Regions from separate parts of the Variovorax sp. PBS-H4 genome, predicted to be linked through region 1. Evidence: predicted binding sites of a transcription regulator. Region 1 holds the regulator's gene; the other holds the start of a gene.

Region 1 (4,362 bases):
ACGGCCACTGGCACGGTTGGTCTACGCTGCGCGCGAAACCCAGGCGGTCACTTCATCGCCAAGAGCGCCGCGAGCTGTGGCACCAGCGCGTCGGGCTCCTTGGCCAAACCGGTTTCCAACGCGGACAGCACGGCGGCGGCGACTGTCTTGTAGGCGCCCGCGTCCTTGGCCATGGTGTTGTAGTAATCCAGGTCCTTGCGTGCATTGGCGATCGAAAACCTCAGCCCCGACGTATCTTCAGCAAGCAGGAACGGCTTGAGCCGCTCCAGCGCGATGCCACCGCCGCCGCCCTTCGCCAGCACTTCCACGAACGCTTCGGCTCCGACGCCGTTCGTCTTGGCGCACGCGGCGGCTTCCGACAGCAGCGTCACCATGCCGAGCGACACATAGTTGTGCAGAAGCTTCATGCTGTGTCCCGCACCCACGGGCCCTATGTGCGTGATGTTCTCGGCGAAGCAACGCAGGAGCGGGAGGACCTCGTCGAGCAGGGCGACGTCGCCGCCGACCAGCAGGTTCAGGCGCCCTTCCGCGGCCTCTTTCGGCGTGCGCGTCATCGGTGAATCGAGGAAGCGGCCGCCTGCAGCCTGCACCGCCTGCGCCATACGCACCGTGGACGACGGAATGGCCGTGGAGCAGTCGATCACCACGGCCCCCGGCCGGAGTCCCTGCAGGACGCCGTCTTCCCCCGTGAGCACGGCCTCGACCTGCGGCGATCCCGTCAACACCAAAATCACGACGTCCGACGCGGCAGCGACCTCGCTGGCGCTGGCGAGCACGAGCAGGCCCTTTGCCCTGAGGTCGTCCACCGGCTGGTTGCCAGGATGGTCCAGCACTCGTAGTTCGTGCCCATGCTTGAGGAGGTTGCTCGCGATTCCGTGGCCCATCATGCCGATGCCCACCATGCCGACGCTTTTTGCCATTGCTCGTTCCTTCGTGCGTTGTTGCGTTGCTCAGCGGCGGCCCGTCATGAACCGCTCGAGCTACTGCGGATCGACCCCTGGCTGGATGACGTTCAGCGGGATCGGCCCCCGAATTGTCTGCGTCGATTAAAGAACCTGCATCGCCAGGTTCAGTTTGCCCGCGAGGCCAGGGAGGCTCGGCCGGCGAACGAAAAAAGCCTGCTCCCGGACAGATGGCAGGCTTTCTCATTGCAGTGGTAGGCCGTCCTGGGCTTGAACCAGGGACCAACGGATTATGAGTCCGCTGCTCTAACCAACTGAGCTAACGGCCCACGCAGCAGGGATTCTAGTGGGAGGCTCGCCCTGCCCTATTTGCGGTGGCTCAGCGCATTGGTGACCAGCTTCGACGTGATGTCGACGATCTGGATCATGCGTTCATAGGGCATGCGCGTCGGCCCGATGACGCCCAGTGTTCCCACCACCTCGCCATCGACCTCGTAGTTCGCGCTGACGATCGAGAGATCCTCGAAGGGCACGACCTGGCTTTCCCCGCCGATGAAGATCCGAACGCCCTCCGCCTTGCTCGAGACGTCGAGCAGGCGAAGCAGCTGCGCCTTCTGCTCGAACAGCTCGAAGGCTCGGCGCAGGTGGCTCATGTCGCTGGAGAAATCGGTGACCGAAAGCAGGTTGCGCTCGCCCGCGATCACGACTTCGTCCTGGGCTTCGGTCAGCACCTCTGAACTGACCTGCACGGCCGCCTGCATCAGCGCGGCAATCTCGCCGCGCAACTGCTCCATTTCGGACTGCAGCCGGTCGCGCACCTGTTCGATCGACAGGCCGGCGAAGTGCGCATTGATGTAGTTCGAGGCTTCGACCAGCTGCGACTGCGAATAGTCGACCTCAGGAAAAATCACGCGGTTCTGTACGTCGCCATCGGGGGAGACGATGATCACCAGGAGGCGGCGATCGGACAGCCGCAGGAATTCGATCTGCCGGAACACCGAGGCGCGCCGCGGTGCCATCACCACACCGACGAACTGCGACAGGTTCGAGAGCAAATGGGCCGCGTTGGCGATCACCTTCTGCGGCTGGTCCGGCGGCAGGCTGGGCGCCGCGAACTGCTCGCGCTGCGCAGTCAGCATGGTGTCGACGAACAGGCGATAGCCCCGCGCCGTCGGAATGCGGCCAGCCGAGGTGTGGGGGCTGACGATGAGCCCCAGCCCTTCCAGGTCCGACATGACATTGCGAATGGTTGCAGGCGAGAGCTCGAGCCCCGAAGCCCGCGAGAGCGTACGGGAGCCCACCGGTTGCCCTTCGGCGATGTACCGCTCGACCAGTGTCTTGAGCAGCAACTTGGCGCGTTCGTCCAGCATTGAAAGATTTTAGTGTTGTAATTTACCGATGACATCCAGCTTCCGGCGCGTCGCATTGATCGGCAAGTACCAGGCATCCGGCGCACGGCCGCCGGCCGGTGCGCTGGACGAGATCATGGAAGGCATCGGGGCCTTTCTCGAATCGCAGGGTTGCGAGGTGTTCGTCGAGCAGCGGGACGAGGGCGATGCGCATACCACGCGTTACGCCGACCTGTCGGTCGAGGAGATCGGCCGGCAGTGCGATCTGGGCCTGGTGGTGGGCGGCGACGGCACGATGCTCGGCATCGGGCGCCAACTTGCATGTTACGGCCTGCCGCTGATCGGCATCAACCGTGGTCGGCTGGGCTTCATCACCGACATCGCGCTGAACGACTACCAGACCACGCTGATCCCGATGCTGGCCGGCGACTACGAGGAAGACCACCGAAGCCTCATGCAGGCGACCGTGGTGCGCAAAGGCGTCTCGGTGTTCAAGGCGCTTGCCATGAACGACGTGGTGGTCAACCGCGGCGCCACGTCGGGCATGGTGGAACTGCGGGTTTCGGTCGGCCATCACTTCGTCGCCAACCATCGCGCCGACGGCATCATCATCGCGTCGCCCACGGGCTCCACCGCGTACGCGCTGTCTGCCGGCGGTCCGCTGCTGCATCCGGCTGTGCCGGGATGGGTGATGGTGCCGATCGCACCGCACTCGCTCTCCAACCGCCCGATCCTGCTGCCCGACGCGGACGAAGTGTCGATCGAGCTCGTCGGCGGCCGCGACGCGAGCGCCAATTTCGACATGCAGTCGCTGGCGACCATGGCCATCGGCGACCAGATCGTGGTGCGCCGGTCGGAGTACCGCGTGCGCTTCCTGCACCCTCGGGGTTGGAGCTATTTCGATACGCTGCGCAAGAAACTGCACTGGAACGAAGGAGGTTCCTGATCCATGGCACTGCGACGCATTGCCTTGCGCGACTTCGTGATCGTGCGCGCCCTCGAACTCGATCTGACCGGCGGTTTCACGGTGCTGACAGGCGAGACCGGCGCCGGCAAGTCGATCCTGATCGACGCGCTGCAATTGGCACTTGGCAATCGGGCGGATGCCGGCGCGGTGCGCGAAGGCGCGGAGCGCCTCGACGTCAGCGCCGAGTTCGATGCCGAGCCTGCGCTCGCCGCCTGGCTCGACGAAGGCGGTTTCGAAGCCGGCGATGCACTGCTGCTGCGTCGGACGGTCGATCTCCAAGGCCGCAGCCGCGGCTGGATCAACGGCAGCCCGGCAACCGCGACGCAGCTGCGCGAGCTTGGCGACCGCCTGCTCGACATCCACGGCCAGCACGCCTGGCAAAGCCTGACGCGTCCCGAGGCGGTGCGCCGGCTGCTCGACGCCTATGCTGGCGCCGAAGATGCTGTTGCGGCCGTAGCGCAGGCCTGGCAAGGGTGGCGCCAGGCCATCGCAGCGTTGGACAAGGCGCGCTCGGCCCAGGATTCGCTGCAGCGCGAGCGCGAACGCCTCCAATGGCAGGTGGGAGAGGTCATGAAGCTGGCCCCCGGTGCCGACGAATGGGAAGAGCTCTCGGCGAGCCACACCCGCATCTCCAACGCGCAGGCGCTCATCGACGCCGCCGAGGGCGCCTGCGGGGCTCTCGAAGACGACGAGAGCGGTGCGCTGGCAGCGCTGAGCCGGGCCGCCACACTGCTGCAGAACTGCGAGCACATCGAGCCGGCCTTCAAGGAATTGGGCGAAGTGCTGGCCTCGAGCGTGGCCCAGGCCTCCGATGCCGCGCATTCCCTGCACGGCTATCTGCGCCAGGCCGACACGGACCCGCAGCGGCTTGCCGAACTCGACGAGCGGATGGGCCTGTGGATGTCGCTCGCCCGCCGCTACAAGCGCACGCCGGCCGAGCTGCCCTCGCTGCTCGCGAGCTGGCAGGCCGATCTGCAGGCCCTGGATGCCCAAAGTGACCTGGAAACGCTGGAGCGCTCCGAGACTGCGGCGCAACAGGCCTACCGGAAGGCCGCCAAAACGCTGAGCAAGGCACGCAAGCAGGCGGCCCCGCGGCTGGCACAGGCCGTGACCCAGGCCATGCAGGGCCTCGGCATGCTGGGCG
Region 2 (4,362 bases), 4.0 Mb from region 1:
AAAGGCCGCCCAGGCCAGGATCGCGGAAATGCTCAAGGATCGCGGATGGACGATCGCGCCGCAGAAGGACCTGACGATCGATACGCTGATGTCGCTGTCGACGACAAAGATGGGCATCCTGCACCTGACGGCGCACTCGGCCCTGATCGGGCCGACCGGGGTGCGCCAGTTCGGCGTGATCACCGAGACGCTGACCACCGACGAACTCGATGCAAGGTACAAGGCCGAGCTCGACAGCGGCGAAATCATCTACCACCGCAATCGGGCACGGCTCAAGGAGATGCTGCTCGGCCAACAGCGTCCGCGCTACGGCATCACCGAGGCGTTCGTGCGCAACCGTCTCAAGTTCTCGGAAAATTCCCTGGTGGTGATGGTTTCGTGCGAGAGCGGAACACCGGACGCCGCAGGGTTCCGGCAAGGGCTCACCGACGCTGGCGCCGGCACGATCATCGCGTGGGATGGCTCTTCCAACGACATCGGCCACGTGGCCATGAAGATCATGTTCGACCGCCTGACCGCCGCCAACAAGTTCGACGCCAAGGACCCGGCCAACCGGGCGTTCGACATGGAGGCGGTCTGGGACTACCTCGGCAAGCGGGGCTTCGAGCAGGATGGCTACGTCTACACGAACAACTTGCTCGTCACGCCCGACGCCGAAGGCAAAGGACAGGCTCCGGCTTTCGTCAAGCGCTTCGGGAACGGCTTCGACCTGACCAATCCGGTGATCACGGACCTGGAGACGCGCTGGAAGGACATCATGGTTGTCCATGGAAACTTCGGCACCAAAACGGGAACGGTGACGGTGGGCGGCACGCCCGTCCAGGTCAGCGCCTGGAGCGATGATCGCATCGAGGTCAACCTGCCGACGGCGGACAACGACCCGCCGGGGTCGATGGGCGACGTGGTGGTGACTGCCCGTGACCGCACCAGCAACCGGCGCGTGCTCACGTCGTGGCGGGGTTCGGTCGAGTACACCTTCGAGACGCTTCCGATCCCGGGCAGCACCGGCTTGCTGACCAGCGTCCTCAACCTCGACCTGCACGTGCGCGGCGATGCGCACGAGCTGCGCACCGAGGTCGATGGCAGCCTGGGCCGGAGCGTGCGCCTGTTCGTACCGGCGTCGGACACGAAAGCGAGCTACAAGTCCTCGGGCACCAACTCGTCCGGCCTGTTCACCAGGACCTGGAGCGGCAGCGGAACGCTGCCGTACACCGGCTTCGGCTTCGACGGCAATTCGCTGTCGCTGCACGGCTCCATCGACGCCATCGGCCGCCTGTTCAAGCTCAGCCCTGCCGTGGTGGGACAAGACCTCCTGAAAGTGAAGACCACTTCCATCTCCGAGACGAAGGAGACGACGACTTTCCTGCCGTTCCATACCGACGCGCTGGGCTTCACGAATGCCTTTGGCGGCGACACCGCTTCCTACGGCACGTTGTTCACGCTCGACTACCTCGGCAACGTCCCCGCTTACGACAAGCGGCTCGCGGTCCCGACACTGCCGCCCGACAGTGCCTGGATGCGCGTCAAGACCTCCGGGATGACGGCCTCGCCCGCCTTTGATGGCACCGTGGGTCGATAGCGCGTGCCGCTCGCCCCGGGGCGCGCCTGGCCGCAGTCCCGGTAGCGCAGGCGCATCGACCGCTGCACGGTCCGCCTCGCGCCGGACCGGAATGCACACAGTGACCTTGAAAGCCTCAGATTTGCGCTTATCATTAGCACTCGCTGAAGAGGAGTGCTAACAACACCCGCTTCCAGTGGCCAGGCAGACGGCCCCCAGCCGCCACCTAAAAACCGAACCCGTTTTCTTATCCAGGAGATGCAATGAAACTTCGTCCTTTGAACGATCGCGTGATCGTCAAGCGCATTGAAAGCGAAACCAAGACCGCCTCGGGCATCGTGATCCCCGACAACGCCGCCGAGAAGCCCGACCAGGGCGAAGTCCTGGCTGTGGGACCTGGCAAGCAGAACGACAAGGGCGATTTGATCGCCCTGAACATCAAGGTGGGCGACCGCGTGCTGTTCGGCAAGTACAGCGGCCAGACCGTCAAGGTCGAGGGCGACGAGCTGCTGGTCATGAAGGAAGACGACCTGTTCGCGGTCGTCGAGAAGTAAGTCAACCCTTTTTCTGAATTCGGAGAAAACTCATGGCAGCAAAAGACGTAGTCTTCGGCGGCGAAGCCCGCGCACGCATGGTCGAAGGCGTGAATATCCTGGCCAACGCGGTCAAGGTGACCCTGGGCCCCAAGGGTCGCAACGTGGTGCTCGAGCGCTCCTTCGGCGCTCCCACCGTGACCAAGGACGGTGTGTCGGTCGCCAAGGAAATCGAGCTCAAGGACAAACTCCAGAACATGGGCGCGATGCTCGTGAAGGAAGTGGCCTCCAAGACCTCGGACAACGCCGGTGACGGCACCACCACCGCGACCGTGCTGGCCCAGGCCATCGTGCGCGAAGGCTTCAAGTACGTGGCCGCGGGCATGAACCCGATGGATCTGAAGCGCGGCATCGACAAGGCGGTCACCGCTCTCGTCGAAGAGCTCAAGAAGGCATCGAAGGCCACCACCACCTCGAAGGAAATCGCCCAGGTCGGCTCGATCTCGGCCAACAGCGACGAGACCATCGGCAAGATCATCGCGGACGCGATGGACAAGGTCGGCAAGGAAGGCGTGATCACCGTCGAGGACGGCAAGTCGCTGGACAGCGAGCTGGAAGTCGTCGAAGGCATGCAGTTCGACCGCGGCTACCTGTCGCCCTACTTCATCAACAACCCCGACAAGCAAAGCGCGATCCTCGAGAACCCGTTCGTGCTGCTGTTCGACAAGAAGATCAGCAACATCCGCGACCTGCTGCCGACGCTGGAGCAAGTCGCCAAGGCTGGCCGTCCGTTGCTGATCATTGCCGAGGAAGTTGAAGGCGAAGCCCTCGCGACGCTGGTGGTGAACACCATCCGCGGCATCCTGAAGGTCGTGGCCGTCAAGGCGCCTGGCTTCGGCGACCGCCGCAAGGCCATGCTGGAAGACATCGCCATCCTGACGGGCGGCAAGGTCATCGCCGAAGAAGTGGGCCTGACGCTCGAGAAGGTGACGCTGGCTGACCTCGGCCAGGCCAAGCGCATCGAAGTGGGCAAGGAAAACACCATCATCATCGACGGTGCAGGCGCCGGTGCCGACATCGAAGCCCGCGTGAAGCAGATCCGCGTGCAGATCGAGGAAGCCACCAGCGACTACGACCGCGAGAAGCTGCAAGAGCGCGTGGCCAAGCTGGCCGGCGGTGTGGCGGTGATCAAGGTGGGCGCTGCCACCGAAGTCGAGATGAAGGAAAAGAAGGCCCGCGTCGAAGACGCCCTGCACGCCACCCGCGCTGCAGTGGAAGAAGGCGTCGTGGCTGGCGGCGGCGTGGCGCTGCTGCGCGCCAAGCAGGCCGTGGGCGACAAGCTCAAGGGCGACAACGCTGATCAAGACGCCGGTATCCGCCTGGTGCTCAAGGCCATCGAAGCGCCGCTGCGCGAGATCGTGTTCAATGCCGGCGGCGAAGCCAGCGTGGTGGTGAATTCGGTGCTGGCCGGCAAGGGCAACTACGGCTTCAATGCGCAGAACGACACCTACGGCGACATGCTCGAGATGGGCATCCTGGACCCGACCAAGGTGACCCGTACCGCGCTTCAGAACGCCGCTTCCGTCTCTGCCCTGCTGCTGACGACCGAAGCCATGATCGCCGAAGCGCCGAAGGACGACGCACCTGCCGGCGGCGGCATGCCCGATATGGGCGGCATGGGTGGCATGGGCGGCATGGGCATGTAAGACAGCCCCGCGCTTCAGCCAACGAAAAACCCCCGCGGCGCGAGCCGCGGGGGTTTTTTAGTTCGGGGCGCTGAAGGCTCAGGCGACGGCGAGAGGCGGCGCACCGTATTCATTGCTCTCGGGCGCGCTCGGCTGCACGGCGAAGTACAGGAGCACCAGGTTCACCAGCGGAATCAACCCCAGCAGCAGCCACCAGCCGCTCTTGCCGATGTCGTGCAGGCGGCGCGCGCCGGCCGCCAGCATCGGCAGCAGGAAGGCCAGGACCACGACGCCATAGACCACCTGGTGGATGAAGCCGGCGACGATCGCGATGATCACGTAGGCAAGGACGAACCACCAGTACTCGGACCGCGAAGCGCGTCCGCTGAAGTCCACGTATTTGCTGAAGCAGGTCTTGACGGCTTCTTGAAAATTCATCGAACAGCTCCTCTTGATAGTTCCCACGGGAAAACTCCCGCGGCCATCATAAAGGGCGGTTCGCCGGCTTTGATGACTCGGCGCCGGCTACCGCAGCCGTGCCAGCAAGCCGGCTGTCGAGGCATCGAGACCCGCCGTGTCGCCCGAG

The links. The regulator HrcA, encoded in region 1, represses chaperone genes, less so after heat shock. The targets are predictions, from matches to a motif close to TTAGCACTCNNNNNNNNNGAGTGCTAA.
Region 2: groES (co-chaperone GroES) is a predicted target of HrcA. The motif match lies at 1,713-1,739, and genes of this name have one in related genera.

Annotation. Positions count from the first base shown of each region.
Region 1 is NZ_LR594675.1:5,330,124-5,334,485, forward strand. Features, by position in the region: partial or broken gene E5CHR_RS25430 (NAD(P)-dependent oxidoreductase) at 48-935, opposite strand; tRNA gene E5CHR_RS25435 (tRNA-Ile) at 1,155-1,231, opposite strand; gene hrcA (heat-inducible transcriptional repressor HrcA) at 1,268-2,272, opposite strand; gene E5CHR_RS25445 (NAD kinase) at 2,301-3,197, shown strand; gene recN (DNA repair protein RecN) at 3,201-4,362, shown strand, end outside.
Region 2 is NZ_LR594675.1:1,356,870-1,361,231, reverse strand. Features, by position in the region: gene E5CHR_RS06380 (hypothetical protein) at 1-1,579, shown strand, start outside; gene groES (co-chaperone GroES) at 1,822-2,112, shown strand; gene groL (chaperonin GroEL) at 2,145-3,797, shown strand; gene E5CHR_RS06365 (DUF805 domain-containing protein) at 3,876-4,214, opposite strand; gene pgi (glucose-6-phosphate isomerase) at 4,302-4,362, opposite strand, start outside.